Regions from separate parts of the Bradyrhizobium sp. CB82 genome, predicted to be linked through region 3. Evidence: riboswitches for the same ligand, from Rfam matches in the RefSeq annotation. Region 3 holds a riboswitch; each other region holds the start of a gene.
What was found. Region 3 has a riboswitch for cobalamin ahead of QA640_RS28160 (TonB-dependent receptor). Riboswitches for the same ligand answer to the same signal wherever they lie in the genome.
Positions count from the first base shown of each region.

Region 1: linked by a shared signal. The riboswitch ahead of QA640_RS06575 (TonB-dependent receptor) and the one ahead of QA640_RS28160 (TonB-dependent receptor) in region 3 are both predicted to bind cobalamin.
Region 2: linked by a shared signal. The riboswitch ahead of metE (5-methyltetrahydropteroyltriglutamate--homocysteine S-methyltransferase) and the one ahead of QA640_RS28160 (TonB-dependent receptor) in region 3 are both predicted to bind cobalamin.

Region 1 covers NZ_CP121650.1:1,376,007-1,386,166, reverse strand. Annotated here, with positions in the region: gene QA640_RS06595 (HipA domain-containing protein) at 1-767, opposite strand, end outside; gene QA640_RS06590 (hypothetical protein) at 1,287-1,712, opposite strand; gene QA640_RS06585 (LuxR C-terminal-related transcriptional regulator) at 1,744-1,938, opposite strand; gene QA640_RS06580 (hypothetical protein) at 1,998-2,375, opposite strand; cobalamin riboswitch at 3,644-3,842, shown strand; gene QA640_RS06575 (TonB-dependent receptor) at 3,958-6,234, shown strand; gene QA640_RS06570 (PepSY domain-containing protein) at 6,237-7,757, shown strand; tRNA gene QA640_RS06565 (tRNA-Ile) at 7,857-7,932, shown strand; gene QA640_RS06560 (hypothetical protein) at 9,097-9,321, shown strand; gene QA640_RS06555 (transposase) at 9,659-10,108, shown strand; gene tnpB (IS66 family insertion sequence element accessory protein TnpB) at 10,105-10,160, shown strand, end outside.
Region 2 covers NZ_CP121650.1:7,459,433-7,469,592, forward strand. Annotated here, with positions in the region: gene QA640_RS36030 (IS256 family transposase) at 1-78, shown strand, start outside; gene QA640_RS36035 (carbohydrate porin) at 192-1,643, opposite strand; gene QA640_RS36040 (TauD/TfdA family dioxygenase) at 2,660-3,589, opposite strand; cobalamin riboswitch at 4,323-4,548, shown strand; gene metE (5-methyltetrahydropteroyltriglutamate--homocysteine S-methyltransferase) at 4,655-6,982, shown strand; gene QA640_RS36050 (hypothetical protein) at 7,093-7,284, shown strand; gene QA640_RS36055 (avidin/streptavidin family protein) at 7,501-8,010, shown strand; gene QA640_RS36060 (MFS transporter) at 8,468-9,697, opposite strand; gene QA640_RS36065 (3-keto-5-aminohexanoate cleavage protein) at 10,019-10,160, opposite strand, start outside.
Region 3 covers NZ_CP121650.1:5,763,228-5,773,387, reverse strand. Annotated here, with positions in the region: gene cobT (nicotinate-nucleotide--dimethylbenzimidazole phosphoribosyltransferase) at 1-1,018, shown strand, start outside; gene QA640_RS28165 (histidine phosphatase family protein) at 1,140-1,712, opposite strand; cobalamin riboswitch at 1,789-1,988, shown strand; gene QA640_RS28160 (TonB-dependent receptor) at 2,105-4,459, shown strand; gene QA640_RS28155 (PepSY domain-containing protein) at 4,471-5,904, shown strand; gene QA640_RS28150 (alpha/beta hydrolase) at 5,929-6,582, opposite strand; gene QA640_RS28145 (ring-cleaving dioxygenase) at 6,582-7,520, opposite strand; gene QA640_RS28140 (LysR family transcriptional regulator) at 7,650-8,534, shown strand; gene QA640_RS28135 (response regulator transcription factor) at 8,939-9,598, shown strand; gene QA640_RS28130 (response regulator) at 9,602-9,988, opposite strand; gene QA640_RS28125 (SDR family oxidoreductase) at 10,137-10,160, opposite strand, start outside.

The DNA of each region.
Region 1 (10,160 bases), 4.4 Mb from region 3:
CTGCTGCGAAGGTAGCCCTTCTCGGCCTTATTCCGATCAAACCGCTTGATCAAGACGACGTCCTTGTCGCCGATCGTGGTCATCTGGCTCTCCGCGCACGAGATCCCGCACTCGCGAGCAAGGGTCAGCATGGCATGTTCGACCCGCGGGTTATTCCATCGATCATCGCGATGCGGGAATTTCGCGAGCCAAAGCGCATCCTCATCTTCGATGGTAGCCTTCGGCCGCGCGCCTCCCATCGAGGTGCCCGCGCGCATCAACGCCTCGGCCTGTTCGGCGTCAGCTCCAGCTGGTGCTGGTGCAGACGGATCCTTTTCGGCGGCGACGATCTGGTCGGCCACCTCGATCAACCGCGCCAAATCCAGCGTTTTGTTGAACGCACGAACAGGTGCCGGTGGTTGCACGTTGAGACCGAAGCCTAAAGCGCCGGCGCGATCATCGGGTGAATTGAGCAGGTATTGAATCTCGCTCGGCGATGGATTACCCAAACGAGTTTCGATCAGCTTGCGGCCCCATGCGTCCGGAGAGCTGTCCCGCAACGCTCCAAAATTGCCGCGCAGCTTCGTTGTCCGGAACGGAGGGACTTGAATCTTGAGCTCGACCGGATCGAACTCGACGCGATCCTTTCGCTCAAGATAGCTGCGGCCATAGACGAATTGTCCGACAGCAGCACCTTGGCGTGTCGTGTCGAGCTGGTACCGCCCCGCCGTAACCGGTTCTGTCTGGCTTGGCAGCGTGATGTAGACGAAACACTCCTCAGAAGGCATTGCTTGGTCCCCTCCCTTGTCGCGCACGTTCACGCTCATCGAGGCCGCTTAGAGCAAGTCCCTCCTCATCGTTCTTCGGGTTGGCAACGTCGGCAAGCGACGCGAGCAGGTTCATCGCCCACAGCATGCCAACATACACGCCGGCACTCGTGCTCAATTTGCCGTTCTCCGCGTCAGCGATGACGTGACGATCTACCCCCAACTTGGCTGCCAGCTCCGCATGGCTCAGGTTGCGGCGCAGGCGTGCGGTCCGAAGGTTGTTTCCTAGGCGCTTGATCGCCTCCTGAACGGCCGAAGGAGGCGCACTGATAAGTTGGCTCCGAGGAGGCATGGCGTCTTAAGGCTCCATTAAACGACTTTTTGGCGTCTTATGGCTCCAACAATATAATTGCGTTATTCGGTTTGTCAATCATTTGGCACCTTAAGCTACCGTAAACTCGGATATTGGCGCCTAAAGGTGCCACAATCGCGAATGTGCTAGGGAATTCAATGACTTGATCATCAGCGCGATGATCGCGTTCATCTCGCGACGTCAACCGCAATCAAGAACTCACACCCGAGGATCATCGCCGTCGGCGCGGCAATCGACGCACATACTTGCTTGCACCAAGGCCGCCGTTGGCGCTTGGTGCCAAATTCCAGCCGCACTGGGAACGAGGTCGCTGACAATGCGGATGAGCGGCCAGCTGCGCTGAACAATACAATGAGCGTCAGCGACGCGGCATCGAAATTTGACTTTGTCGGACGGGAGCCAGCCCACGCAAGGTTAGCCACCACGCCCTTCGTGTGACTCGTCGTCCCTCGGGCAGGCTTCTCCCGATCAATCGACTTGTTCATGGCCCCAAAGATGGTCAGAAGAAACGCCCGCAGCAAAGAAATTGATAAATTGGTGCATGGATCGGAACAGCCATCGGCGCCGCGCAGACATAATCGGTAGGTCAGCAATGCCTATCGTGGCCTGATTCAGAGCCATCATTTATCGCAGCCGAGATAACAGCGAGACCAACTCGCCCTGGCGCCTGGTCGCGGTCCGTAGAAACACAGCCTTAAGGTGGTTCCTGGCTGTTCCTGGAGAGATGTTCATCTCGCGAGCGATTTCCTCCAGCGACCTTCCCTTTGCCAACAACGATGCCAGTTGCGCTTGAACAGGAGTCAAGCCGAAGACTTCCATGAGCGACCCTTGTGAAATGACCGGCATTTCATCCAAGTCCGTCAGGAGAAGAACAACGCTCACGTCACAAGCAGGCTGCTGGATCCAGAACTTCGCAGGATAGCTTCCATCACGATCGGTCGACGACTGGCACGATTGACTGCGAGATGTGAAACTGAGGGCACTTGCTTCTCCGAGACCAGCCGGGCGCGATCCAGCAGCGCGTCCAGTTTCATTCGCGATTGACAGTCTGCCACATAGATCCGGCGCCCACGCACGGAGAACTCACTGTCAAAGACCTTTGAGGCCTTACCGCTCACAGCCAACACTGAGCCGTCTCGATCGAGCAAAATTGCGGGGTGATTTATCAAATCGAGCGCAATGAGGACGCTCGAGTACTCCTTAGGAGTCATCGCCGGCTGGTAGATAGGGACGCTTCCCTGGCGCGCATCGAGCATTTGAGACCCAACAAATCAGTTGGCGCGCGTCTCCGCCAAGCTTCACATGGCTGAAAGCGACACCAATGTCGGCATATTGTGTCAACTCTTAGTGAAACGCAGCGCTGGGGACAGTCCCATTTGGGATGTTCGCGGAATACTCTCTCATCCAGATAGAAGACGGATAGACGACGGATCGTATGATCATGGCGCGGTTGGGCCACGGCCACGCAGGAAGCAAGCACTTCTGCTCCGCAGAAAGTCAGCGACACTCAATTTGAGGATCGCCGTTATATAGATCGGCATCTATCAGCCTCAAACGCCGCTCAGCGCCCAAGGTCTCGCTCGACCGTTTCGTCGAGGGTCCCCGGAAACTTCGAGCATCTCGATCATGTTCGGCCCGGGTGCATTGCCTCAAAGAAATCAAGCGAGATCGTCTAAGACACCAACGCGCGTCATGCGAAAGCAAGATCGCACCTCACATGGGAATGCGGCACGATCGACCAGCTCCGTCAACTGTCGGATCTCTCTTTCGCGATCGGTTGCCACGGTTAAGGCAAATTCTTGAGTGCAGAGGCCGCTCCGCCTCGTCCTCAAGTCTCTTCCCCCACAGAGTCGACCCGCAGCTTTCGTTTCCCTCCGTCCCGGGCGATATTATCGCCCCTCAAAGTCGAAGTTCGCCGATTTCTGGGCCTACATTTCAGAAATTCTGCGTGCGATGGAGGCAATGCGCAGTCTTTTCGCGCTACCGAGCATCAACCTTGGCCGGCAAGGCACGAGATGCGCTCTGAGCTTCCCAACAAGCGCGCTGGACAATACAGCATACAGCATGGCGTTTCAGGCTTGAGCTTTGCCTGGATTCTTGCGGTTGCCTACTGCCCTCCAAAACCTGCTTTCGCGCCTCGCGCTCTATTGGCCTCACATTCCAGAACCATATTTAAACAATTGCGCGGCTGGAAATCCAAGAAGGTTGGGAGCCATATCAAGGGCCACCGCCGGCGCAATCCGAGCGGCCAGCCTATGACGTACTGGTGCAGGTGAAGGCTCTTAAATCCTTCCACCGCGCTGGATGCGGCGGCAAACTCTCGCACGATGTCGCGCAGTCGCCCGCGGCTGGGCTTGTAGCTGCAAGTTTCCGCCTGCATCCATAGCGGCCTTAACCACGAACTCGCCTCTTTGCCCAACCCGGACATTTCGCGCCGGTTATTATCTCGCTCGGTGGACCTGCTCGGCGAACAACTAAAGGATGCTCTGCTTCAGGGAGGGATTGACTCCGCGCCTCGCCAACTTCTACGGTGACAACCGACGGTTCCCCTCACGGGGATCAAAAGGGAATGCGGTGCGGGGATTTCCCTCATGCCGCGGCTGCCCCCGCAACTGTAAGCGGCGAATCTTTCGTCATAGGCCACTGGGAAACTCGGTCCTGGGAAGGCGACGGAAGGTTAGGACCCGCGAGCCAGGAGACCTGCCGTCAGCCGTGGTCACACGCGAAAATGTCGGTCGGGGAGTACAGACATTGCTTTCACCTTGCGTAGATCCGACTACGTCCAGGTGAGACCTCGTTCGCTGTGACGTGCCACCGACGTCATGCCGAGGTCTATTCGTGTTTCCCATTATGCCGAGGCGGCTGCGCGCCGACCTGCTTGCTTTCACCTTCCTTCTTACAGCTCTGCCGTTCGGGACTTGCACTGCTAAGGCACAGCAAGTTCACCCGATTCAAAACCTGCCGCCGGTCGTGGTCCGTCCGCCCCAAGAACGTGCGGCAAGGCCGGGCCGCCCGGACGGCAAACGTTCCGCCACGGCGTCGCGGTCGCAGTCAAAGCCGGCGGCAACGCCTCGCGCAGTACCGACGGTCGCAGGCTCCGACGGCTCGCCGTCGACGCTCAAGTTAACTGAGCAGAATACGAGCGCGAGCCGCCTCAGCCTCACGCCGCTGCAAACACCTGCCAGCGTCGAGACAATTACGTCGCAGACCATCGAGGATCGTGGCCAGCATAGCGTCACCGATGCCGTGGCCCAGAATGCAGCGGGCTTCACTGCAAGCCCCGCCCCCGGCAACGGCGGTCTCTCCTTCAGCACTCGCGGTTTCGCCGGCAGCAATTCGGTGATGACACTGTACGACGGCACACGCCTCTACGTCGGGGCTGGAACCGTGACCTTTCCGTTCGACACCTGGTCGGCGGAGCGCATCGAGGTCATGCGCGGGCCGACCTCTGTGCTCTACGGCGAGGGCGCCATCGGTGGCATCATCAACGTGATCCCGAAGAAGCCGATTACAACGACCTACAACGATGCCGAAGCGTCACTCGACAGCAACATGGCGCGACGCCTTGCCGTGGATAGCGGTGGTGCGATCGATCCCAACATATCCTATCGCCTCACAGCTACCGGCAACATGTCGGACGGCTGGGTCGATCGTGACAAGACGTCCAATCTGGCGATCTCTGCAGCGGTGCGGGTGCAGGCCGCCGACAATCTCGCGTTCACTCTGTCAGAGGACTACGGCAACCGAAGCCCGTCGCGCTACTTCGGGACCCCCCTGATCAATAGCGCTATCGACGACAGGCTGCGATTCAAGAATTACAACGTGCTCGACAGCGCGATCCACTATGAGGACAACTGGACGCAGTTCAAGACCGAATGGGACGTCGCGGACGGCATTACGGTCCATGACACACTTTACTACCTGACCAGCCATCGGCACTGGCGTGACGTTGAGAGCTATGCGTGGAATCCCGCTACCCAACTCATCACGCGGACCAACTATATCGAGATTTTTCACGACCAAGCGCAGGCCGGCAACCGGATGGACGCGACGTTTCGCGGCCATGTGCTCGGCCTTGCGAACGAGTTCGTCGCCGGTTTCGATATCAACAGGATCGACTTCACTCACACCAACAATTCGCCCTATGGCGGGACATCCTCGGTCAGCCTCGATGCCGTCGACCTGGGTTATTTTTCGACCACGACGACGCCGACCACTCCTGGCTACAAGGCAATCGTCAATCAATACGCGCTGTTCGCCGAGGACCGATTGTCGCTGACCGACAAGCTGTCCCTCGTGAGTGGCGTGCGGTTCGACCAGCCGGAGGTCGGCCGCAGCGACTACAAAACACCGGCGAATAGTTTCGATACCGCGCTGTCGGGCACGAGCTGGCGCACCGGCGCGGTGTACACGCCGATTCCAAACCTGGCGTTCTACGGGCAGTATGCGACGGCCGTCGATCCCGTCACAAACCTGATTTCGCTACCGGCGACGCAAAAGACCTTCCAGCTCGCCGCCGGCAAACAAATCGAAGTCGGGGTCAAGCAATCGTTTTGGGGCGGTCGCGGCGAATGGACACTGGCAGGCTACCAGATCGTCAAGAACAATCTTCTGGTCCCCGACCCAAGCAATCCTGCCGGTGTCGCATTGCAGGTCGGCCAGCAATCATCGCGCGGGGTCGAGGCCTCGATTGGTCTTGCCCCGAATGACGGCTGGCGGATAGACGCCAATCTGGCGCTGCTGCAGGCGAGATACGACAATTTCAGCCAGATGGTGAGCGGCAAGATCGTGAGCTACGCAGGCAATATTCCGAGGAATGTGCCGGAGCAGGTATCGAACGTCTGGGTCACGTGGGACTTCGCCTCCAACTGGTCCGTCTATGGCGGCGTTCAGATCGTGGGCCGAACTTTTTCGGACGATGCCAATACCCTTCGGCGTCCCGGCTATGCAGTCGTCAATGGCGGGATCCGCTGGAAGCCGGATGCGCGCACCACCGTCGCCTTCCGACTCTATAACCTGTTCGACACTGTCTATGCGACCTCGGCGCCTTACGCCGGGCAATGGTTGCTGGGCATGCCGCGCACGGCCGAGTTGTCTATCAATGTGAAGTTCTGATCATGCAGCGGACATTGATCGGCCGAGGACGGCGATGGCTCTACATCACCCATCGCTGGATCGGCATTGCGACTTGCCTGTTGTTTGCGATGTGGTTCGCCTCGGGAATCGTCATGATGTACGTGGCGTTCCCGCAGCTCACCGACCGCGAGCGATGGGCGGCACTGCCGGAGATCGCCTGGAACCAGGTGCGCGTGGCGCCCGATCAGGCCATGGCGATCGTCGGTATCGCACACTATCCACGTGATTTTCGTCTCGTCATGCTCGACGACGCCCCGGTCTATCGGCTGCTCGCTTGGGACGGCACGCGCAAAACGATATCGGCCACGGACGGTCGCCAGATCGATGGTATCGCACCCGAACAGGCGCTGGCGATCGCCAGCCATCATCCGAATGCGACGCATCCGCAGATGATCGGCACGACCGAACGCGATCAGTGGAGTGTCACCGCGCGTTACGATCCCCTGCGGCCGTTTTTTCTGGTGTCGCTCGGGGACAAGGATGGAACCGAGCTCTACGTCTCAACGCGGACCGGGGAATTGGTGCTGGATACCACACGACGCGAGCGGATCTGGAATTGGCTCGGCGCGATCCCGCACTGGATCTATCCCACGGTTCTCCGGCAGGACGGGGCGACGTGGCGGCAGGTGGTGCTCTGGATCTCCGGCATTTGCCTGGTCGTCGCGGTGACCGGTTTCTGGATCGGCATTCTGAGGCTGCGGTTACGCCCCCGCTATGCCCGGGGCACTGTCACCCCCTATCGTGGCTGGATGGCCTGGCATCACATTACCGGACTGATTGGTGGCCTATTCATCCTGACCTGGATGTTCAGCGGGTGGTTGTCGCTCAATCCGGGCGAGTATTTTTCGGCCCGAGGTCCGACCCGGGACATGGCCGTCCGCTATGCCGGGCACGACCTGCCGCAGATCGCCGCGAGGCTTCCATCGATGCCGCCGGGGGCGGTCGAAACACGCTTTGTCTGGATCGGTGGCCATCCGCTCATGGTCCTCACCGATCGCAATGGCCGCGCGACCACGGCCGATCCGGCAAGCGGCGCTGCGATGGCGCTTTCCGATGAGGAGATTTTCGCCGCCGCCGGCCGTCTGTTGCCAAACGCTCTGCTGACCGCGCGTCTTCGCCTCGCGCAGTTCGATGCCTATTGGTATCCCCACCACAGCGAACGCGCCCTGCCGGTGTTGCGTGTGGGCTTCGACGACGCGGCCGAGAGCTGGTTCTACATCGATCCGCATAATGGCGACATTCTCGCCCGCATTGACAAAAGTCGGCGCGCGTATCGCTGGCTATTCAATGCCCCGCATAGCCTCGATTTTTCACCGCTGCTGCGCTTTCGCCCGGTCTGGGATATCGTGACCGTGCTGTTATCGCTGATCGGGACGATCGTCTCGACGAGCGGCATTGTCATCGCTTGGCGACGACTGCGCCGGCGATTCCGCTGGAGCGACACGAGAAACTCACCTGGTCAGTCGGCCTGTTCTGTTCCGCGGAAATGTGCCAAGGCGTGACTCAATCGGACCTTCTTTCAATGGCATTGCCGGAATGCCGGCCACCCTGTAAACGAGGCCCGCACCGTTGCCGGCCGTCTTTCAGCGGCCGCCTGCAGCGGGCCTGTAGCTCAATGGTTAGAGCCGGCCGCTCATAACGGTCTGGTTGCAGGTTCGAATCCTGCCGGGCCCACCAGTAATTTCAGGGGGGGAGGGGGCGGGGCTCGACAGATTCGGACTGCGCCGCGATCCAGCGCGACTTGGCGGATATGCGCCGCATTCCGTTGGCGAATGTGAGATAAGAGCAGCGAACGTTACCTCAAGTTGCACCAAATTACATGATCTTTAAGCGAATCTTTTGGGGCTTCAATATGAAGAGACTTCTGGGACTTCTGCTCATCGTCCAATGCTTGTTGTTTTCCGCCGAGGCCATGGCGCAGGGGCTTCCCGCTCCTTCATACTGGAAAAATGAGCGAGGTTCAGAACTGTAAGGGCGCCGATATATTCACGCGCGTATGGTAGTTTTCAATCTTCTCGCAACGCAGCGACTCAGATCTGAAAATCGCTCTCGCGAGGTTTGCATTCCAAATGGTGCGTCTTGCTGAGCCGCACGGGCGCCCGAATATCGGCCTATTCTCCGCCCTCATAGAAGAGCTGGAGCGGCAGGCCGACCAGCGCCTTACCGATCCAGTCCCGAGCAATAACTTTCGGCGCTTCCGTAGCGACAGTTTGCAGACACTTGGCTAATGCTTCGGTTCGAAGCGCGCTACTCTGCGCGGGCCATCCCAGAGCTCTACAGGGTCGTCCTCGAGGAGATCCTCAGCGCGTGCCTTGGCGTCGGCCTCGGTCGGACTTACCAACTCTTCCCCGTCTTCACACCCTTTCTGTTCAGAGCCTGTGGCTTTGCAGCGACAAACGAGGCGCATCGGGCTGCCGAGGCATCACCGTCGATGCAGCACAGCAAAGACGAAGCGGTGCGTGAGCCGCGGATCTCACGAGACCATCAAGCTGCATTGAGAGTCGTGGTAGTACGTGAACAAGAGTGCTAGATCGCGCGCCCCTATCTCCCTAGGCCTTCTTGAGATCATTTCATGTCACCTATTCAGGCGATCAAAGATTGGTATGTGTCCCTGGACAACGAACTTCAATCGGACATCGCGTACATGTTCGTATCTCTGACTCTCGGTGATCGCCAGTTTGCTCCCGCTGCCGCTGTTCGGAGGCTGCTGCAATGGTTTGACGTGCGTAGTGCAGGCACGGAACACGAGGATGCTTTAGCTGCCGTCACGTTTCGGGCCTCATTCGAATACCTGTTTGCCGACCGCTTCACGGGCGCGCCGGGTGGATCTTTCCCGAGCAAATGTTCAAGGACGCGATCCGCGAGGCTGCTGAAGGTAAAGAGGCAAGCAAGATTGCAACGAGCGCATTCCGGCTACTGCGGGACCTTCCGGACCGGAAAACGAAATGGAAAGAGGCAGGTAACAACTGGAATGCCCTAGTCAACTCGACACTCAACGATGATGCGCTGAGGCAGTGGACACAAGATCAGTTCCTGGCGAACGACTTCGGGCCGAGGCAAGACTGAAAAAGCTCCTGCCCCATCGGCTCCGTGCAGGACCATCATCGTCGCCTTGCGATCTCGGTACAGCAGGGCAACTACAAAAAACCTGGCCTCTACTCACAGCGTTGAGGCCGCTGCCACGATTTCGCCTCTGGGCGATCGGCTAATTCATAAGTGTCATGCAGCGATTCGTGTGAGGCATCAGGATGCCCGACTTGACGCTCTGGAACAAGCTGACTCGCAGAGAGCAGAGAATTGTCATTAGTAACCGGCGTGACGCCCCCACCTAGCCATCGCTCGGCTTGCGCGCGATACAGCCTGGCATGAGCGGTACGTTGGAGGTGGAACGATGGCAAATGCCATGCTTGATGCCAGGCAGGAAGGCGATTTCTATCGTCGCGTCGAGGTAATCACCGGGGAGCGCCGGCGGCGACGATGGACGGGCGAGGAGAAGGCCCGGATCGCGGCGGAGAGCTTTGAGGAAGGTGCGAACATCTCCGAGGTGGCGCGACGCAATGGCGTTTCCCGCGGGCTGCTCACGGTGTGGCGACGCCAGGTTGCGGCGGTGGTCGCCGGCAAGGCGTCGAGCTTCGTGCCGATCCAAATTGGTACCGAGAGCGACGGCGAGACGGCCGGCGAGTCCGAGCGCAGTTCGCCAGCACAGACGAGACCTTTGGAGATCGCCGCGCCGCCGGCGAAGGCCTGCGGGGTGATCGAGATCGAGCTGAGTGGGGCGCGCATCCGGGTTGAGCCGGGAGTGGAGCTGGCGACACTTTCAACGGTGCTGTCGGCGCTTCGGGGCATCCGGTGATTGCACTACGCTCCGACCTCAAGGTGGTACTTGCGGCGCAGCCGGTCGACTT
Region 2 (10,160 bases), 1.7 Mb from region 3:
GTTCTGCGTGCGGCCCTTCAAGCTCACCACGATCGCATGACGATCAAGCCCGTTGCCCACGTCACGAGGGCCGCGTAACATTCATTCCGGCAACGTAGGCCCGGCGTAGTTCAACACCGATCGGGACATCCCCGACAGTATTGCAAGATCCGCATTGGCGTGCTTGTGAATTTCCCCCTATCTTTGAAGGCTTAGAAGAATATCGACGTAGACACTAACACGTTCAACGCATGTCCCGTTCGCGGTGTGTAAGTGATGCTTGTCGGGTTATTGACGTATGTCAGTCCTAAGCTTGAATATACCCCGGGTGACAGATGTGCCGTGTAGGTTGCGGAAAGCGCCGTACTGTCGCGATGCACAAGATGGCCCTTGGCCACGGCAGCTTCTACTGCAACGTTGCTCCACGCAGTGTTGGTGGCAACAATCGCAATCTGATCACTTGGACGGCTGTCAAACAACCCCTTCGCGTAGAGACGGAGCTCGTAATACTCACTCACCCTGTTTAAGTCGGGCGGCGCGTACATCACAGAAAATCCTGCATAGATGCCACGAGCTGGTGAGCCTTGGACATCCGACTGCCAGAGTTGCCTGTCCGCTGCCACGTAATAGATGCTATTCCCGTCGGATCTCGGTTGGTTCGGATACTGCAGGTCAGTGAAGCTGCTATTGGTGAAACCGGCACCTACCCGCAACCAAGTCTCAGGTAAACCTGGAGCAGCTTTGTTCTTGTAGCCGGCTTCGTCGAGCAAGAGAACGCCCGCGTTCGTCGTGCTCCAGTTTAACCCGGTCGGATTTTCGCGAATGTGCGCAAATTGACCGTCTGGACTGAGTGAACGCTGTACTGAAATCCGGTTGTAGAACCGGTCATCAAAATTGTACTTTAGATTGAAGGCTGGCGTCGGCGCGGCATTGTTGCTCATGCCTGCTTGGTACAAAATGTGGGATGACGCTCCAAAAACGTTTACTGCTGCGTTTCCTCCGACCACCGTGCCTACGAACTCATTTATGTTCCTGAGATAGCCCATTTTGAGCTCGAGTTTCCCGTCAAAAAACGTTTGATAGTAGGCAATCGTATTGATCCCAACTCTATCTGGCCCCCCGGGCTTCCATGTCCAGTACTGCTGCTGGGCTCCTACGATGATCTGACCATCGGGAATCCCAAATCGGCTGAGATCATAGGTCACGATCATGAAATTCAGGGTATTGAATGTCGGGTTCTGACCAGCATATAGCTGATCACGAATGGTGCTCTTCGCTGCATTCGGTAGCTGATTGTCCACGAAGGTGTTTACAGTCCCGCCAACATAGCCGATTCCGACTTCCCCCAGCGCAGATCTAACGCCGCCGTAATCCTGATCTATTGTATCGGCCGGACCAGGAATATTGAGCCACATACCTTTTTCGCGTAGGTCCTCGAACTTTGCGAAAGGACCGGCTTTCTGTGGAGTTTTATTCTTTGCAACTACAGGCGCACCGTCGCGCTTTGCTGCAAACGCATTGACCGTTTGTGCAAGCGCTGCCCTATCGACGAGACGCGCTGCTTGTTGGCACCCGTACCTTCGGTAGGGCTTAGCCGAACGGTTCTTCTTTTGAACTTCTCCTTGGGTGACCTCGTTAGGAGTACCGCTTTGTGGGCTAAGCACAGTGGCAGCTTGTGCCAGCGCCGTATCCCCGACGGGACTCGCAGTGATGGACAGTGCGATAGTAATCCATCTCCGCGCGTTTGCTCCATGAAATTTCGTCCGCAGCGCCCTAGCCGTGATAGAAAGCGATGGACGGCCACGAAGCGCTGAGACCTTTGAGGGCTTGGTCCTCGATGATAGCGCGAGAAAGCTAGCTAGCGGCTTCCATGAGACGGGAACGACCGCTGTAGGAGTGGGCCTCACAGCAGTAGATGACGAGACAGCAGATCCATCACGCCTGCTGGCGTAGGCAGATCTATATTGCATCCCGACTTCCTTAGCGTGTGAGGCGTGACTTTTCGCTGCCGCTCGATTGCCACGTGGTCGCCACTGCATCAATTGCTAAGGTTGGTAGGCGACATCAGCCGCAGGGTGCTGCTTCTCGATTCGCGAACTTAATGTCAGATGGGGCGCGCGACCAATCTGTGCTCTTTCCTCACGGGGCTCGTCTACAAGTAGAGCGACGGGCCAAGCGTTCTGCCATCCTCGCCAGAAAATGGAGATTGTGTGCCCGAGGAGGTTAGCGCCCGTCTCAAGCCTCTCCTAGGCGAGGACACGACTACGGCAGCTCACGTAGGATGGACAAGAAGATGTGCTGATGGTGGCTCAGAAGAACTGGCGACTGCTCGGCATCTGCCGAGGCCACTGCGGATGAGTAGGCGGATCGTGAGACCACGGCAATGGTTGCCCCCATGGAGAGAGCATTTTTCGAAAAGCGTGCGCCCCTTCTGGCGCGGTTCAAGACCGACATCCATCGGCGAAACGGGCGGCTGGTCGACTACTAGTACCGCTACCGCGTAGCTGCTGAACCCGATATGCCCTCTAAAGAATAGTTGCTGCTTTTCGATTTGCGCGCTCGCAGCATCAGGTTCATGGTAGGTGCGATGGCGAACCAAGCTTCCGAATACTGCACGGAGCGATCGAGCGCATAACGGCAGAGTTTCCATCGGCCGGATCGCGGCCAATCTTGTGACCGTCTAGGCGACCTCAGCGGCCGGCTGCTTAGGGGCCGTCACGCGTGTTACGCTGCTCCGACCATCGATGCTGACCGGTATTTCGCCGGCGATGGTTGCGCGATGAACAAGGCGGTGTCGGTCGCCGTAGTCGTTCACCGCGTAATGTTGTGTGGCGCGATTGTCCCAGATCGCTACGTCGCCTTCCTTCCAGTTCCAACGTACGGTGTTTTCGGGCGCAGTGATATGAGACTGAAACAAATCAAACAGCTTCTGGCCGTCGTATTTCGGGACACCAACGAAGTTCTGCACCAGCGCGCCGAGCACGAGCGTGCGTTCGCCGGTCTCCGGGTGTACGCGCACAACGGGATGCTCAGTCTGATAGATTGTTTTAGTGAAGACTTCGTCCAAGTGCCTTTTGTCGAGCTCGCTGGCGCGGGCCAGTATTGCGTAGTCGAAGGCGTTACTGTGAAGGGCCCACAGCTTGTCTGCAAGCCGTTGGAGCGGCGGAGCCAGGTCGAGGTAGGCCGTGACGGTATTTGACCAAACCGTATCGCCACCGAATGGTGGCATCACAATGCCTCGCAGCACCGCAATCTTGGGGTAGGCATCGATGAAGGTACCATCAGTGTGCCAGAGGTCGGCCCGGCTACCGGCGCGGGCTGAATCAAGCTCGATGATCGACGCTGTTCCGTTAATCGCACCGAGCGTCGGATGACGTGCCAGTTTTCCGAAACGAACGGCAAAGCGCTCCTGCTCCGTATCATCAAGGTGCCCCTGTTCGCGAAAGAAGATAACCTTGTGCTCCAACAGCAGCTCATTGATCGAGGCGATCGTCTGCTCCGGCAAATCGCCCGACAGCTTAATGTTTCGGATTTCTGCGCCGATGCGCGCTGCGCGTTTGATGATATCCGCGCGAGGACGGACATTGTTCGACAAGACCGTTGCAGTCATTACTCCAGCGTCTCCAATTTTGCGCCGCGGGACCACATTATTCAACTCGACAGAGCTGACGAACGCCAAATAGGGCTGCATGGCGGGATCCGACGTAGTCCGTGGTGCAGCGACGAGTCCTTGCTTGAGCTCTTCACGCGACCTCGGAGGTTAGTTCGGCGTTCGCGAAGGTCTTGATTTAAGATTGACCAGTACGTCAGTTCGATCAATTGCCAGTATTGGTAGTTGACCGGGGCGAGAGCTTCGCAGTTCGCTGAGGGATCGATGTCTCGTCCACTACCGAATGAATATGAAATCTGTGCTTATTGGATAAGGCAATGAGAGCGGCCTCTGTGATCGACTTAGAGGGGCGGTCTAAGCAATCCAAATTGCCGCGCTAAAGAGTCGCGGCGGTGACACCGAAGCGGAAGTACCCAAGAGCACTCCATTCCTCTCCATGCGCAACGCCTAGAAAAGATCGGGGATAAGGAAACGCTTGTCGAGGTTTTTAACCCTTTGTCGAGCTGTGCGTTTTGTGTGGCGTGGCTTCACAGCGGCGGCGTTTCCCAGGCCTGGGCTACTCGATGATCATTAGCCGAGCGTCGCGTGACCAACAACAGCGCGATCGCAAGCGACGGTATTACGGCCAAACTCGTCGATCAGATGCAAGCGCCCCGAGCCTGACACTACGATTGCTCCGGGGCGCTCGATGCGTCCATTGGCATCTCAGGGTTGACGTACCGCTTCCGTTGCAGATAATCGGAGGCGTCGAGGTTCTCCAGATCTCGTTTGATCTGGAGCTAAGAGGGAAGACGGTGCGCTTTCGATCCGTTCAGGATTAAAGTAATACCGGCGCTGCCCCCGCAACTGTAAGCGGCGAGCCCGTATCCACACGCGTCACTGAAGCAAACGCTTCGGGAAGGCCGGATGCAGGCGATGACCCGCGAGCCAGGAGACCTGCCCCGACAACATAATCGTCCACGGGCGGGGTGTCCGGTGGTACGCCTAGCAGGAGGCCTCGCTTTGGCGGCCTTCCTGCCTGCGTTTCCGCCATGGCCTTTGCCCCCACACAATGGGGATAAAGCTATGTCTCTTCTCTCACTTCCTGTCGCGACCCTCGGCATGCCGCGTATCGGGCCACGCCGTGAGCTCAAGCTGGCGCTCGAAGGCTACTGGGCTGGCAAAATCAGCGACCAGCAGCTCCTGAAAGCTGCGGCCGGTCTTCGTGTCGCCAATTGGGCACGTCAGAATTCGCTGGGCGTCACTATCATCCCGTCTAATGACTTTTCACTCTATGACCAGATTCTCGACACGAGCGTCACGGTCGGCGCCATACCTGAGGCGTATGGCTGGGAGAGCGGTCCCGTCTCGCTGAAGACCTATTTCACCATGGCGCGGGGCTCGCAAGACAAGGAAGACGCGAGCTGGGCTCACGCCCGTCAAGGCCTTGGCGCCTCTGCGCAGGAGATGACTAAGTGGTTCGATACCAATTACCACTACATGGTGCCAGAATTCCATAAAGGACAGACCTTCAAGCTCTCTTCCCGCAAGCCGATCGAGGAATATGAGGAGGCGAAAGCCCTCGGCTATCAGACGCGTCCTGTCTTGGTGGGGCCAGTCACCTTCTTGAAACTCGGCAAGAGCGCCGATCCGGCGTTTGATCCGATTTCGCTGCTCGATAGCCTCATGCCCGTCTATGTCGAGGTTCTTAAGGAACTGACGAAACGTGGAGCCGAGTGGGTCCAGCTTGATGAGCCCTATCTGGTGCTTGATCTCGACGAAACCACGCGGGATGCGCTCCAGCGCGCCTATGGGCGTCTCGCCGAGGAGGTGCCCGGCATCAAGGTCATGCTTGCAACCTATTTCGGAGCAATCGGCGACAATTTGGCGACCGCTCTGAAGCTGCCTGTTGCCGGACTGCACGTCGATCTTGTTCGCGCTCCCGAGCAATTGAGCCAGATTGAATACGGCGCGCGCGCGGACCTTGTGATTTCGCTCGGCGTCATCGACGGCCGCAACGTATGGCGTTCCAACCTGTCGGCACTGGTTGAGCGGTACAAGCCCGTCATTGCAAAGTTCGGCAAGGAGCGCGTGCAGCTCGCGCCTTCCTGCTCGCTTTTGCATGTCCCAATCGACCTCAAGCTCGAAACCGATCTCGATCGGGACGTGAAGAGATGGCTTGCCTTCTCGGTCCAGAAGATCGAGGAGCTCACGACCTTGGCGAAGGCACTTGCGGGCGACGGAAATGTCATTGACGCGCTTTCCGAATCAGACCTTGCAGCGAGGGCACGCCAGGCATCGCCGAAAATCCATGACACGGCCGTCGCCCGGCGAACGGCGGCGATTGACGAGGCTATGCGCCGCCGAAACAGTGCTTTTGCGACACGTGCCGAGGTTCAGCGCAAGCGTTTCGGCCTGCCGTTATTCCCCACAACCACGATCGGGTCGTTCCCGCAGACGAGCGAGATACGCAACGCCCGCGCCGAGCATGCCAAGGGAACGTTGACAAAGGCGAAATATGAACAATTCCTGAAGAAGGAAACGGCCAGCGCGGTCCTTTGGCAGGAAGACATCGGGCTCGACGTGCTTGTCCACGGCGAGTTCGAGCGCAATGATATGGTCCAGTATTTCGCCGAGCAGCTCTCCGGATTCGCGTTCACTAAGCATGGCTGGGTGCAATCCTACGGCTCCCGTTACGTTCGTCCGCCGATACTATTCGGCGATGTCTCCCGCCCGAAGCCGATGACCATCGAGTGGTGGCGCTACGCGCAGTCGCTGACCAGAAAGCCGATGAAGGCAATGCTTACGGGCCCGGTGACAATTCTCACCTGGTCGTTTGTCCGTGACGATATTCCGCGTAGCGAGACCTGCCGTCAGATCGCGCTCGCGATCCGTGACGAGGTCGCCGATCTGGAAAAGGCCGGGGCAACCATGATCCAAATCGATGAGGCCGCGCTACGCGAAGGTTTGCCGCTCCGCCGATCCGATTGGAGATCTTATCTCGACTGGGCAGTTGAAAGCTTCCGCCTCTGCTCCTCCGGTGTTGCCGATGCAACGCAGATCCATACCCACATGTGCTATTCGGAGTTCAATGCCATCATCGATGCAATTGCCACGATGGACGCAGATGTCATCTCGATCGAAACGTCCCGCTCTAGGATGGAGCTGCTCGATGCGTTCACTGCCTTCAAATACCCGAACGACATCGGCCCTGGCGTCTATGACATCCACTCTCCGCGCGTTCCCGAAGCCTCTGAGATAGCGGCTCTCATCGCGCTGGCTCGCCAACGACTGTCGGACTCACAGCTCTGGATCAATCCGGATTGCGGCCTAAAGACTCGCAAATGGACCGAAGTTCGTCCGGCGCTCGTCAACATGGTCGCGGCAGCCCGCGAACTGCGCAAGTCTTCCTGATGCCAGGGTGATCTGGCGGTCAAAGCCGTGTTCGTCGGAGAGGCTGGCTTTGTACACGGGGCCCGCGATTGCGGCCCAATGGCTCATTGGGGCAGCAGCACGCGGATAACATGGACTCGAAAATTCTCTATCTCTCCTCTCACACCACAACCTGCCCGTTCAGGTCTGAGCACTTGAGGAGCTGGATTGGGATCGCTGGAGGATCGTTCGAGGAGGTGCAACGCCAAAACCATGCGCTGCCGGGAATTGTTACTGAAATGGTCGAGATGAAGACTGATGAGGGGCGCAACGCCGCCGCATGATGGCGCAGAGCTGTCGATCGCTCAAGCATGTCCGGCCCGGTCACGAGTCGGCTGCTCGTGTCCATATGACGGGACCACGGTGGCAAAAGAGCTGAAATTTGGATGTCGATCACATTTCAACGTGCTAGCGCTATCACGCCATCATACTCGTTTAAATTGTCAATGCCGGGTTTTATAAGTAGGTCGCTCCGCTAATGGAGCGATATGGAGTCGGAAATGTCTCAAGCGAAATGGAAATTGACGAACCGGATCGCCGCAGCCTGCCTCGGCCTACTCATCCTGGCGGCGCCTGCAGCGGCGCAACCGATCTGGACCTGGACCAACCAATACGGCTCAACGCTGGTGGTCGACAATTATAATCCGAACACGGGCGCTATTTCCGGCACCTACACGAACAATGCGAGCAATAGCTGCGATGCAGGTGCCCCTCAGACAATGACGGGCTGGCTCGCGCAGACCAATAGTGGCGCGGCGATCAGCTTTTCGGTGAATTTTGTGGGCTGCGGATCGACAACCGTGTGGACCGGACAGCTGAACGCTGCATCTGGATTTCAGGGACTTTGGCTCCTTTCACTGGCGGAACCGGTGGCGTGGAACGGCATTAGCGCCGGCGCGGACACTTTCACCTTCGCAAGCGGCGACAAATCGAAACTACCGTCCGCTAGCGGCGAGGCGGCCAAGAGCGGTGCAGGCGAGAAGCTCTCGAATACCAAGTCTCGCAAGTGACATGAATAGCCACATCGCAAAGGAAGGAACGTTATCGCGCTGCGCTTTCGTCCCCGCCTTAATCTACCCAGACGCTCACTTTAGTCCAAAAGCGGATTTGGTATCGAAGATCGAGTCTTGCCGAGCCCGAACGCCCTGAGCTGTTCAGGCTCGGTATTACTCGTTGCAGGTGGGTCCAGCTGACCATATCGTTGGCCCCAGCTTCAAAATCAGTCTGTTTTGCGCAAATCGCCAGGATCGAGTTGCGCCTTGACGGCCATGGCAAAAAAGGGGCGACCAAATAGACTGAACTTGTGCCCTCACGTCTCGATCTCGGCTCGTGGCCGGCACGCCACCTCTTGCTATGACCTACTGATGTAGAAGGTTAGGTTTCCCGTGCGGTCCCATTCAGCAGATCCTTTACCGGCGGCACCGCGTTGCGAATCACCTTACCCCGAGATCTACTTAGGCGTTCCGCTTAAACAGGAGCGTCATCGTTATATGTCACGACGAGTCTAAGGCTGCAGGCGACGCCCGTTGCAATAACTAGGATGATTGCCATTCCGATCATGCCAATGTCAAAAGATCCCGTCCAGTCCTTGAGGAAGCCGACCATGTACGGGCCGATGAAGGCCCCAAAGGCACCAATCGAATTGATGAACGCGATGCCTCCAGCGGCAGCGGGCCCAGTGAGGAACCTCTGTGGGATCGTGTAAAGGACGGTCCGCGCCGAAATTGTGCCAATCAGCGCAAGCGTCATGCATATGAGCGCCGGTATGAGCGAGGTGAACACTACCGAAAACGCAAGTCCGGTGGCGCCAAGCATCAGTGCGGCGACCAGATTGTAGATCTTTTGCCCCTTGCAATCGACAAGGCGCGCCCAGAACAACGAGCCTATTGTCACAAAGAAATAAGGCGCGGCCGAGAGCCAACCAATCTGCATGTTGTTCAAGTTGTGGCTCTTTAGGATCAGAGGGAGCCAGATGCCTATCCCGTAGGAGGCGATCGTGAAAGCGAAGCTGATGCTTGTCAGCATCAGCACGCGGACATCCCTGATCGCGGCCCAGAGATCCTTTTTGACCTTGTCGTGCTTTTCCTTAGCGAGCTCGTCCAGTAGCGCGTCCCGTTCCGCGGGCGTCAACCACGAGGCCTTGCCCGGCGTGTCGGCTATCAGAACGAGGCATAAGCCTCCGAGCAAGCAGGCCGGAAGGCCTTCGATCAGGAACATCCATTGCCAGCCGGCTAGTCCCCACACTCCATCCATTCTTAATAGCGAAGCCGAAAGCGGATTTCCGATCAACGAGGACAGCGGCGTTGCCGTCATGAACCAGGCGAGGACGCCGGTCCGCGATTGCGCCGGAAACCAAATGGAGATGTACCAGATGACGCCAGGAAAAAAGCCCGATTCGAAAACTCCCAGAAGAAGACGGATTGCGTAGAAGCTGTATGGTCCAACGGCGAACGCTGTCGCCGCGGCTGCAAGGCCCCAGGTTATCATGATGCGGGCGAGCCAGCGTCGCGCTCCCACGCGATACATCATCATGTTGCTAGGTACTTCGAGGAGGCAGTAGCTAAAGAAGAGGATCCCAGCGCCCCATCCGAATTGCGTGGCACTTAAGCCGATGGCTTCGTTCATCTGCAGCGCAGCGATGCCGACACTAGTCCGATCGAGGTTGTTGAAAAGATAGGCGACGCCCAACAGCGGCACGAGCCGCCGCGTGTTCTTGACGACAGCGCTCGCGACCAAGCCACACCTTACCTTTTCGTCCGTATGACGCTGGGCAGCAACGGCGTCAACCAATTCGTTCTGCTCCTACAACTAATCGCTGACCACACGTCCACTTTTTTCTGACGCTATGCCGGGATGTTAGGCTGAAACATGGGAATCACGGCCCCAAGTGCCCGATCGCTCATTTTCAACCATCGATAACACTTTCTACTATTGGTCCCACGCTCAGGACTTCTCTAGAGCCCGTCATCGAACTAGCGAGCCATCGTACGTCGCTTCCGATTGAGAGCGGCAAATGGGCTATCCGGGCTGTTTGTGTGGCGCAAGCCCGAGCATCGCTCGCGCTTCCACTGTGGTGGCGGGCTCGTACCCAAGTTCTCGGATAATCTTTACGGTCTTGTCTACCAGGCGCACGTTGGTGGCAAGCATGCCCGGTTCGAGG
Region 3 (10,160 bases):
TGCCGCGCACCGCGAGGCGGCGATGGCGCGGCAGGCGCAACTGACCAAGCCGACAGGCGCGCTCGGCCGGCTCGAGCAGGTCGCGATCGATCTCGCGGGCCTGCAAGAGACGGAGCAGCCGCGCGCCGCGCGCGTGCCGATCATCGTCTTTGCCGGCGATCACGGCATCGTCGCCCAGGGCGTGTCCGCCTATCCCCAGGAAGTCACGATCGCGATGATGTCGAATTTCGCCGCGGGCGGCGCTGCGATCGCGGTCCTCGCGCGTGAATTGGGCTCAAGTCTCGAGGTCGTCGATGCCGGCTCGCTGGCGCAGTCGCCGGTGCCGGGGATCGTCGCGGACAAGCCGCGCTGCGGCACGCGCGATTTCAGTGTGGAGGCTGCGCTGGAACCGGCGGAGCTGGCTTTTGCGTTCGACTGTGGACGGCGTGCAGTCGCACGTGCGGCGGTCGAACAACCTGATCTTCTGATTCTCGGCGAGATGGGCATCGGCAACACCACGACCTCGGCGGCGATCGCGGCGAGCCTGCTCGGCGTGAGCGCCGACGAAATCGCAGGCAGCGGCACCGGTGTCGATGCTGCGGGTCGCGCGCGCAAGGCGCGCGTGATCGACGAAGCGCTCGCCCGGCATGGCCTGACGAAAGCCGGCACATCGCCCGAGCAAACGCTCCGCACGGTCGGCGGCCTCGAAATCGCTGCGATCTGCGGGGCGATCATCGCGGCTGCGCAGCGGCGCATTCCGACCTTGATCGACGGCTTCATCGTGTCGGTCGCCGCGCTGGCGGCCGCGCGCCTCAATCCGTCATGTCAGCCGTTCCTGCTGCCGTCGCATCAGTCGGCGGAGCAGGGCCATCGTCTTGTGCTTCGCGCCCTCAACGTTCAGCCGCTGGTCAGCCTCGATCTCAGGCTCGGAGAGGGATCGGGCGCGGCGATCGCGCTGCCGCTGGTGCGGCTCGCCTGCGCCCTGCACAATGGCATGGCGACGTTTGCGCAGGCCAATGTTCCGGATCGCCCGGCCTAAAACGCGATGAGATTGGATGAATCGTCATCGCGTTTCAGGTTGTTGTTTGCGCATGATCTCCGCGCAAACGCTCCGCGTTTATCGCGAGGGGAAACCGCTTCACAGCTTCATGCTTTGCAACTCAAGCGATCGTCTGATTGACTGAGACGACGCGCCAGCCATTCGCCAGCCGGTCGACGCGGGTGAGGGAGAGCGGATCAATCGCAAAGCGCAAGGCCGCCTGTGGTGCGAGGTCGAGCGCGACGCACAGCGCAGCGCGGATGGTGCCGGAATGGACGACGAGGATCGCTGATCCTCCTTCGATACGATGAAGGCCTTCACGGGTTCTGGCGATTTGATCTTCAAAGCTTTCGCCGCCCGGGGGCTTGGAGCCCGCCGGATCGGCCCAGAATTCGGCGTAGGCGTCTCCACCCGCGGCGGCGAGATCATCGTGACGCCGCCCGGTCCATTCGCCAAAATCCTGCTCGCTGAAGGCGGGCACGAGGATCGGATCAAGCCCGAGCGCGCGCGCGGTGCCGACGGTCCGTCGGGCCGGGCTCGCGTAGCTCGCCGCGCGTCGCGGCAAATGCCGCCGCAGCGCGTCCAATCGCATCCGGTCGCTGAGATCGGCCGGTGCATCTGCGGCGTGGATCGTCCCCGAGACGCCGTCGACGACCGCATGCCTGACCAGCCAGAGGAAGGCGTCCCCTTCCATTCAACATCTCCAAAGACGTTTGCACCGCTGCGACAAAAACGCCGCACCACTTCACATTGACTCCGTCCCGGACTTAATCCTAGATGCTCGTGACGGTTTCCCCATCCGGGGATGAAAAGGGAATGCGGTGCGGGGATTTTCCCAATGCCGCAGCTGCCCCCGCAACTGTAAGCGGAGAATCCTTCGTCACAAGCCACTGGGCTCTCGGTCCCGGGAAGGCGGCGAAGAGGTCACGACCCGCGAGCCAGGAGACCTGCCGTCAGCCGTGGTCACACGCGAATATGTCGGTCGGGGAGTACAGACATTTGGCTTTGCTTGAGGCGCAAGCGCGCTGAGGGTTGAGACTTGGTTCGCTGTGACGTGCCACTGACGTCATACCGAGGTCCGAAACCATGTCTTCCGCCCGTGCTGGCTGCCCGCGCGAATTTTTGCTCGCGTCCAGCATCCTTACGTCATTTGTCTTCGTCGATATCCCCGCAGCCTTGGCGCAAGCGGCTCGCGAACAATTGCCGCCTATCGAGGTCACCCCGCAGGTCGATCAGAACCGCAAGCCGGCTAGCATCCGTGATGGACGGGGGGCCCGCCGTGCGGCACCGAAGAGAGCAGCAGCGGTCGCGACGGCACAGAAGCCGGTCGCGCAAATCGCGGGCCAGACGCCGCTCAACAGCAATGCGGTAGCCGCAAGCGCCTCGCGCCTGGGGCTGACCGCGCGTGAGGTGCCCGCGACTGTCGAGGTGATCTCGGCCGAAACGATCCGCGAGCAGGGTTATCGGACCGTTTCGGACGTGGCCCAAGGCGCGGTCGGCGTGACCGCCGGTGGCAATCCGGCGGAGCCCTCGGCCTTCTCGATGCGCGGCTTCATCAACAGCCAGATCAATACCCTCTACAACGGCATCAAGATTGGTCCGCAGAACATGACGTCGCGCATCATGGACACGGCCAATCTTGAGGCCGTGGAGTTCCTGAAGGGCCCAGCCTCGCTGATGTCGGGCGAGGGGGCCGCCGGCGGCTCGATCAATTTAGTGACCAAGCAGCCGCACACCGGGCCGGTCCAGAACGAGGCATTATTTTCGTACGACTCGCTGAACTCGATCCGCAGCTATTACGGCTCCGGCGGCAGCACCGATGTGCAGGGCCTCGACTACCGGTTCGACGTCAGCCGCTCCTCGCTCAACGGCTTCGCCGATGACGCCAGCACCAAGACGCTCGACGTGTCGAGCCAGCTCAACTACCGCGTCTCGGATAGTCTCAAGCTCTGGGGTGCGATCGAATACCGGGAAGACCGCTCCAAGGCCTATTGGGGCGTGCCGCTGGTGCCGATCGCCTATAGCGGGTCGCACGCGACGATCGGCATCGTCTCCGGCAGCTACGTCTCGAACTACAATGGGTCGAATCTTGGCCCCGTCACGATCGACGACCGCACCTTCAACACCAACTACAATGTGCTCGATAATCGCAATGTGGCGCAGGAGGTGTGGCTGCGCGGCGGCTTCGAGCTCAAGCTCGCGCCCGGCCTGACCCTGAAGAGCCAGGCCTATGGCTATGGCGCGGAACGCAGTTGGTTCAACAACGAGGTCGAGGCGTTCAACGCCAATTCGAACCTGGTCGATCGCGAGCGCTTCTATGTGGTGCACAGCCAGCGTCTCGCCGGCAACATCACCGATCTGACCTGGGATGCGACTGTTGCAGGTTTCGACAATCGCCTGGTGACGACCTTCGCCGCGAGCGATCTCGATTTCGTCCGGCCGGGCGCGGCCAATTTCCCGCACGATCTCGTCACGCTTGTCGATCCTGCGCGCGGTTATTACGGCCTGCTGACGACGCAGCAGCAGACGGCGCGGATCGACAACGAGGCGCTGTCGTTCGAGGACAGGCTGAAGATCGCGCGAAACGTCGCGCTGATCGGCGGGCTTCGCGTCGAGCATATCGGGCTCGACCGCAATTCGACTGACGTGAATGGCGTGGAGAAGCCAAACTTCCCCTTCTCGAAATCCTGGGCGCCGGTGACCGGCCGCATCGGCTACACCTGGGAAGCCGTGCCGGGCCTGACCCTTTATAGCCAGTACGCGACCGGCGCCGATGTCTCGGCCAACAACATCTTCCTGCTCGCGCCCACCCAACCGCTCGACCTGACGACCTCGCGCACCTACGAGACCGGCGTCAAGCACCTTTTCTGGGACAACCGGGCAGAGTGGTCGTTCTCGGCCTATGACATCCTGCGCAAGAACGTCTACGCGGCCGCCGGGGGCATGCAGCTCAACATCGCCGGGCGGCAGGAGTCCAAGGGCGTGGAGCTCGCTGGTGCCGTGCGCGTGACGGACGCCATCCGGTTGTGGGGCAATATCGCCTACGTCGATGCGCGCTATGCCGACTACAACTTCGCCGGCGGTTCGTTCTCCGGCAATACGCCGCCGAACGTGCCGCGCATCGTCGCCAATGCCGGCGCATCCTACCGGTTGTTCACGCCCTGGCCGGTGGAGCTCGGTGTCGTCGGACGTCACGTCGGCGATCGCTACAATACCGATGCGAACACCGTGACTCTGAACGCCTACACGATCGCGGACGTCTACGCCTTCGTCGATGTCCCGAAGTCGGTGTTCTCCGCCGTCGAGCAGACGCGCCTGACGTTCCGCGTGCGCAACATCACCGACAAGCGCTATGCGATCTGGGGCGATCCGTTCTATCCCGATCAGGTCCTGCTGGGCGCTCCGCGCACCTACGAAATCTCCGCCGCATTCAAATGGTGAGGCGCTATAGCATGATGGGCGCGATGATCCTGCTGCACCGCTGGCTCGGGATTGCGTTCTGCCTCCTGTTTGCGATGTGGTTCGCAAGCGGGATCGTGATGCACTTCGTTCCGTTTCCCTCGCTCGGCGAGGCCGAACGTTTTGCAGGTCTCGCGTCGTTGGCACCAGCACGTGAGGCGATCGGTCCGTCGGACGCCGTCGCGGCGAGCGGACTATCCGACGCCGCGCGCGTGCGGCTGATCCGGCGGAGCGACGGTCCCGTCTACGTCGTCGTGGGGCCTTCGCGGTCGCGTGCGATCCGTACAACGGATGGTACTGACGCCGCCGTGACATCGCCTGAGGTTGCACTTGCCATCGCGACCGATCATGCGCGCCGGCGCGGGTTTGATGTTGCCCGCGCGTCAGTCGTTATGCTTGCCGAGCACGATCAATGGAGCGTGCCGAACGGCTTCGATCGGCATCGGCCGCTGTTCCGCGTGGGACTCGCCGACGCTGATGGGACGGAGCTCTACGTGTCGTCGGTCACAGGCGAGATCGTCCTGGATACGACGCGGCGCGAGCGCGGGTGGAATCTCGTCGGTAGCGTCGTGCATTGGATCTATCCGACGGTGCTGAGGCGCAACTGGTCGCTGTGGGACGGGGTGGTCTGGAGCCTCTCGCTGCTCGCATCGATCGCAGCCGTGCTTGGCGCGGCGCTGGGCATCGTGCGGATCAGGGTTCGCAAAGGACGAATGCGCTCGCCCTATCGCCACTGGCATGCCCTGCATCACGTCCTCGGATTGCTGGCGACGACTTTTGTCGTGACCTGGATCTTCAGCGGCTGGCTATCCATGGACCATGGACGCCTGTTCTCGCGCGGACAGTTGACGCAGGCCGAGGCGGACGTCGCCGCTGCCGTGCCTGACTGGCGCACGCTGGCAGCGGTGAACTGGCCGCCGATCGCGCCGTCCGCTCGCGAGGTCGAATGGTTCGCCTTCAATGGGAGATCCTATCGACGCGATCGCGTCGGTCTCGACCAGCAGATCCTGTTCAGGGCAGGGGACGTCGCATCGGATGACCCGTCGGCATTTCTGAGCCCAAGCGATATCGCCGGATTGACGGAGCGCCTTGGGACCGGGTGCGGTCTTCCATCGCTCGTTCATGCAGACGATGACTACCCGGCATCATCTGCGGTACCGAGTGGTCCCGTCTATCGCACGAGATGCGGCGACGTCTGGTTCGACGTCGACGGGTCGAACGGGGTGGTGCTGCAACGACTGGATCGGTCGCGCCGCGCCTATCGCTGGCTGTACAGCGCGCTCCATACGCTGGATTTTCCGATCCTGATGGAGCATCCGTACGTGCGCCGCGCCTCGATCGTCGGCCTGTGTGCACTAGGCTTATTGTTCTCGCTCACCGGCATCGTCATCGGCTGGCGCCGACTGCGGATGACAATCGGCGCCTAGTCGCATTTTGCCTCGCGCTCAGCCTCAGGCATCCGCGGTCTGATTGCGATGCGAGTCTCCAGTCAACGCCTGCTCCGCCAGCCACTCGCGCGCCAGATTGACGTCAAGTTGGGAGAGTTGATGGCCAACCGGCAAGACGCGGCCCTCCACTCGCGCGCCCGATGCGGCGAGCGTCTTGGCAAGGCCCTCGACATTGCCGGGCGGAACGATCGGATCATGCTGGCCGGAGAGCAGCAGCACCGACTTGGCCGCAAGGTCGGCCTGCGGAGGCTTTGCCAAGGGCGCCATCGCGCGCAGCAGCACGGCGCCGCCCAAGGCTTGCGGCCGAAGCAGCAGCATGGCAGCCGCGATGTTGGCGCCATTGGAATAGCCGAGCGCCACTGGTGCTGAGATCCCGTACTCCTTGCGCGCGGCATCGATGAAGTCGGCGAGCTCATGCGCGCGGCGCACCACGTCGGCCTCGTCGAACACGCCCTCGGCAAGACGCCGGAAGAAGCGCGGCGCGCCGCCTTCCAGCACCTGGCCACGCACCGACAGCAGCGCGCGGTCGGGGGCGACCATGCGGCCGAGCGGGATCAGGTCGTTCTCGTCGCCGCCGGTGCCGTGCAGGAGCAGCAGCGGCGCGAGATCGCGCCGCGTGCCCTTCTCGAAGCGGTGGATGAAAGACAGCTTGCTCATCACGCGGCCTCTGCATCGTCCAGCGGGGCCAGCACGCCTTCGATGTCCTTGCGGTGCGGCTCCAGGAAGGACGGCAGCTTCAACGCCTCGCCCAGCGTTGCGAGCGGCTCGTCCACGGCAAAGCCGGGAGTGTCGGTCGCGATCTCGAACAGGATGCCGCCGGGCTCGCGGAAGTAGATCGAGCGGAAATAGTTGCGGTCCTTCTGCTCGGTCGGCTGCATGCCGTGCTCGCTCACGAGCTTACGCGCCATCGCCGCTTCGGTCGCATCGTCGGCGGCACGGAACGCGATATGGTGCACGGAGCCGCGACCCATGCGTCCGGGCAGGAAGCCCTTGGCCTCGTAGATGTCGACGACGCCGCCGACTGCGTTCGGCGAACGGTAGCGGCTGATCGAACCTTCGCGGCCGGCGGCCTCGAAGCCGAGCACATCCGTCAGGATGGCGCCCGTCCTGCCGGCATCATCGAGCAGCAGCGTCACGCCGTGAAAGCCGCGGATCGCATGCTCGGCCGGGACGTCATTATTGCTCCAGGCGGGCTCATTCTCGGCACCGGGCACTCCGACCAAAGCGAGGCTCATGCCGTCGGGATCGGTGAAGGACAGCACGCTCTCGCCAAAGCGCTTCTCCAGCGCCTCGTGGGCAACACCCTTCTCGATGAAGCGATGAGTCCAGTAGCCGATCGAGCGCGCCGGCACGCGGAAGGCGGTCTGCTGGGTCTGGCCGACGCCGCCCCGGCCCGGTGCCGCGTGCTCCCAGGGGAAGAAGGTGAGGATGGTGCCGGGCGTGCCGCTCTCGTCGCCATAATAGAGGTGATAGGTGCCGGGATCGTCGAAATTCACGGTCTTCTTGACCAGCCGCAGGCCTAGGAGCTCCCTGTAGAACTTCAAATTCCTCAGCGGGTTACCGGAGATTGCGGTGACGTGATGAAGGCCGGCCATGATTGTCTCCATTGCATATGAGCCTGTGGGCTCGTCATGCCGGAATATCGTTCTGCCCAATTCTAAAGACAATCTGGCCTTTCATGGCATCACTGTCTATGAATTGGAGACAATTGGACGGGTGCTGAAATGGACAAGCTGGCAAGCCTGCGGGCCTTCGCGAAGGTGGTCGAGCTCGGCAGCTTTTCCGAAGCGGGCCGGGCGCTGCGGCTGTCGCGGTCCGCGGTCAGCAAATATGTCGGTGAGCTCGAGGACGAACTCGGCGTGCAGCTGTTGAATCGCACCACGCGCCGCGTCAGCCCGACCGAAAACGGCCAGGCCTATTTCGAGCGCGTGCTCGGCATCATCGGCGAGCTCGAGGCGGCGGATCAGGCCGTCACCCAATCGCAGGCGGCACCGCGCGGATTGCTGCGGGTCAATGCGCCGATGTCGTTCGGCACGCTGCGGCTCGGGCCGGCGATCGCCGAGTTCATGCAGCGCTATCCCGAGCTTCGGATCCAGCTCGTGCTGAGCGACGAGAATGTCGATCCGCTCCAGGACGGTCTCGATGTCACGTTGCGCATTGCCGATCTGGAATCCTCGAGTCTGATCGCGCGCAAGATCGTGCCGATCGCCCGTGTGATCTGCGCCTCACCGGATTACTTCCAGGGGCATGGCGTGCCGTCGCACCCCAACGATTTGCGTGATCACAACTGCCTCACTTACGGATTCCTCTCCACCGGCAACCAGTGGAAGCTGTCGGGCAAGAACGGCGACCACTGGATCCAGCCGGCCTGGACGCTCTGCGTCAACAATGCCGAAGTACTGCGCGATGCCGCGGTGGCTGGGCGGGGAATCGCCTTGCTTCCTGTCTTCATCGGCGAGGATGCATTGCAGACGGGGCGGCTGCGGACCTGTCTCGATGACTATCATGCGCCGCCGCTGGCGCTATACGCGCTCTATCCGCCGACACGCCATCTCGCACTCAAGGTGCGTCTGTTCATCGATTTTCTGGTGGAACGGTTCGAGAGCTGATACGCCGGACGGGTTTCGATGCAACGCAGCAGGTGATGGCTCGTAGCAGAGCGGCGGCCGTGCGCTAACGTTTGCTTAACGAGTGTTGACGTTCTCCCGCTCGGCACCTCCAAAGGGGCGCCCCTTGAGGCGGGCTACACGCCGGCGAGCAGGACGATCGCGGCCATCAGCATCGTAACGCCGAGCGCCGGGAAGACGAGTGATATGGTTTCGTTGCTCATGCCACTAACTTACTGAATTCGTTTCGCTTCGCCAGCTATACGAAGGCATAGCCGAGCGTACTGAATGGTTCGTCTACTCACCGGAAGATCGGGGATGGATGGCCACCCGGTCTGATCGAGCGCTTCCCTCGTCTTGGGGTGCCCGCTACACTCCACGGTCGAAGCACGTGTCAGGGTGCGCTCGTGGCGGAGCCTGAGGACAAAGATCAACCCGCGACAGTGGTCGTGATCGACGACGATCCGAGCATAAGGCAATCGCTTGGCAATCTGTTGCGGTCGGCGGGATTCCGGGTCAGCCTGATGGGTTCGGTCAGCGAGTTTCTGGATGCGGGGCGGCCGGAAGGACCGACCTGCCTGGTGCTCGATGTACGTCTCCCGGGACAGAGTGGACTCGAACTGCAGCGCGAACTCGGCAGCGGCAAGCGGCAGTTGCCGATCATTTTCATCACCGGCCATGCCGACATCCCGATGTCCGTTCAGGCGATGAAGGGCGGCGCAATCGAATTCCTGACAAAGCCATTTCGCGAGCAGGACCTGCTCGATGCGATCCAGCTTGGCCTCGCCCGCGACCGGGCATGGCTCGAACAGGAGAAGATCGCCGCCGAGCTCAAGGCCCGCTTCGAAACGTTGACGCCGCGGGAGCGCGAAGTCATGACGCTGGTGGTGAGCGGCCGGCTGAACAAGCAGATCGCAGCGGACCTCGGCCTCAGCGAGATCACCGTCAAGGTTCATCGCGGCCAGGTGATGCGAAAGATGCATGCGAAGTCGCTGCCCGAACTGTCGCGCATGGCCGACCGGGTTTTTCTCGCACTGGGAAAATCGAACGGCGGCAAGGTGGCCTGACGGTCACCGGCCTGCTCGAGCCAGGGCGTTACGAATGGCGCCCAGCAGCTCGTCTTCGTTGAACGGTTTGGTGAGCAGGCAATGCACGCCACTCTGCTGTGCGCGAGCCCGCACATTGTCGCTGGGGTAGGCGGTTATGACGACGGTGGGGATCGAATTTCCCCGGCCGCGCAGGGTCTGGTGCAGATCAAGTCCGCTCATGTTCGGCATATTGGCGTCGACGACCAAGCAACTAACCTGATCCATCTTCGCGGAGCGCAGAAAATCCTCCGCAGATGCAAAGACCTCTGCAGGAACACCAACGGAGCGCAGCAGCCCGCCAACTGCGGTACGAACCGAGTTGTCGTCGTCTACGATCGCGACGAGTCGTCCTGCATGTTGCACTTGCACGATCCGTAATCCCGAAAACGGGCAATCGCACGACAATGATGATCCCGTCGACGAGAGCTTAGGTCCAACGGCAAACCGCAGCGAGTATACAAACGTATACTCGGCCGGCGACGGCTTGCCGCGCTCCGCGCGCGCAGGAATCGCTAGTCTAAGGCGCTAGCCGGGCCAGCGT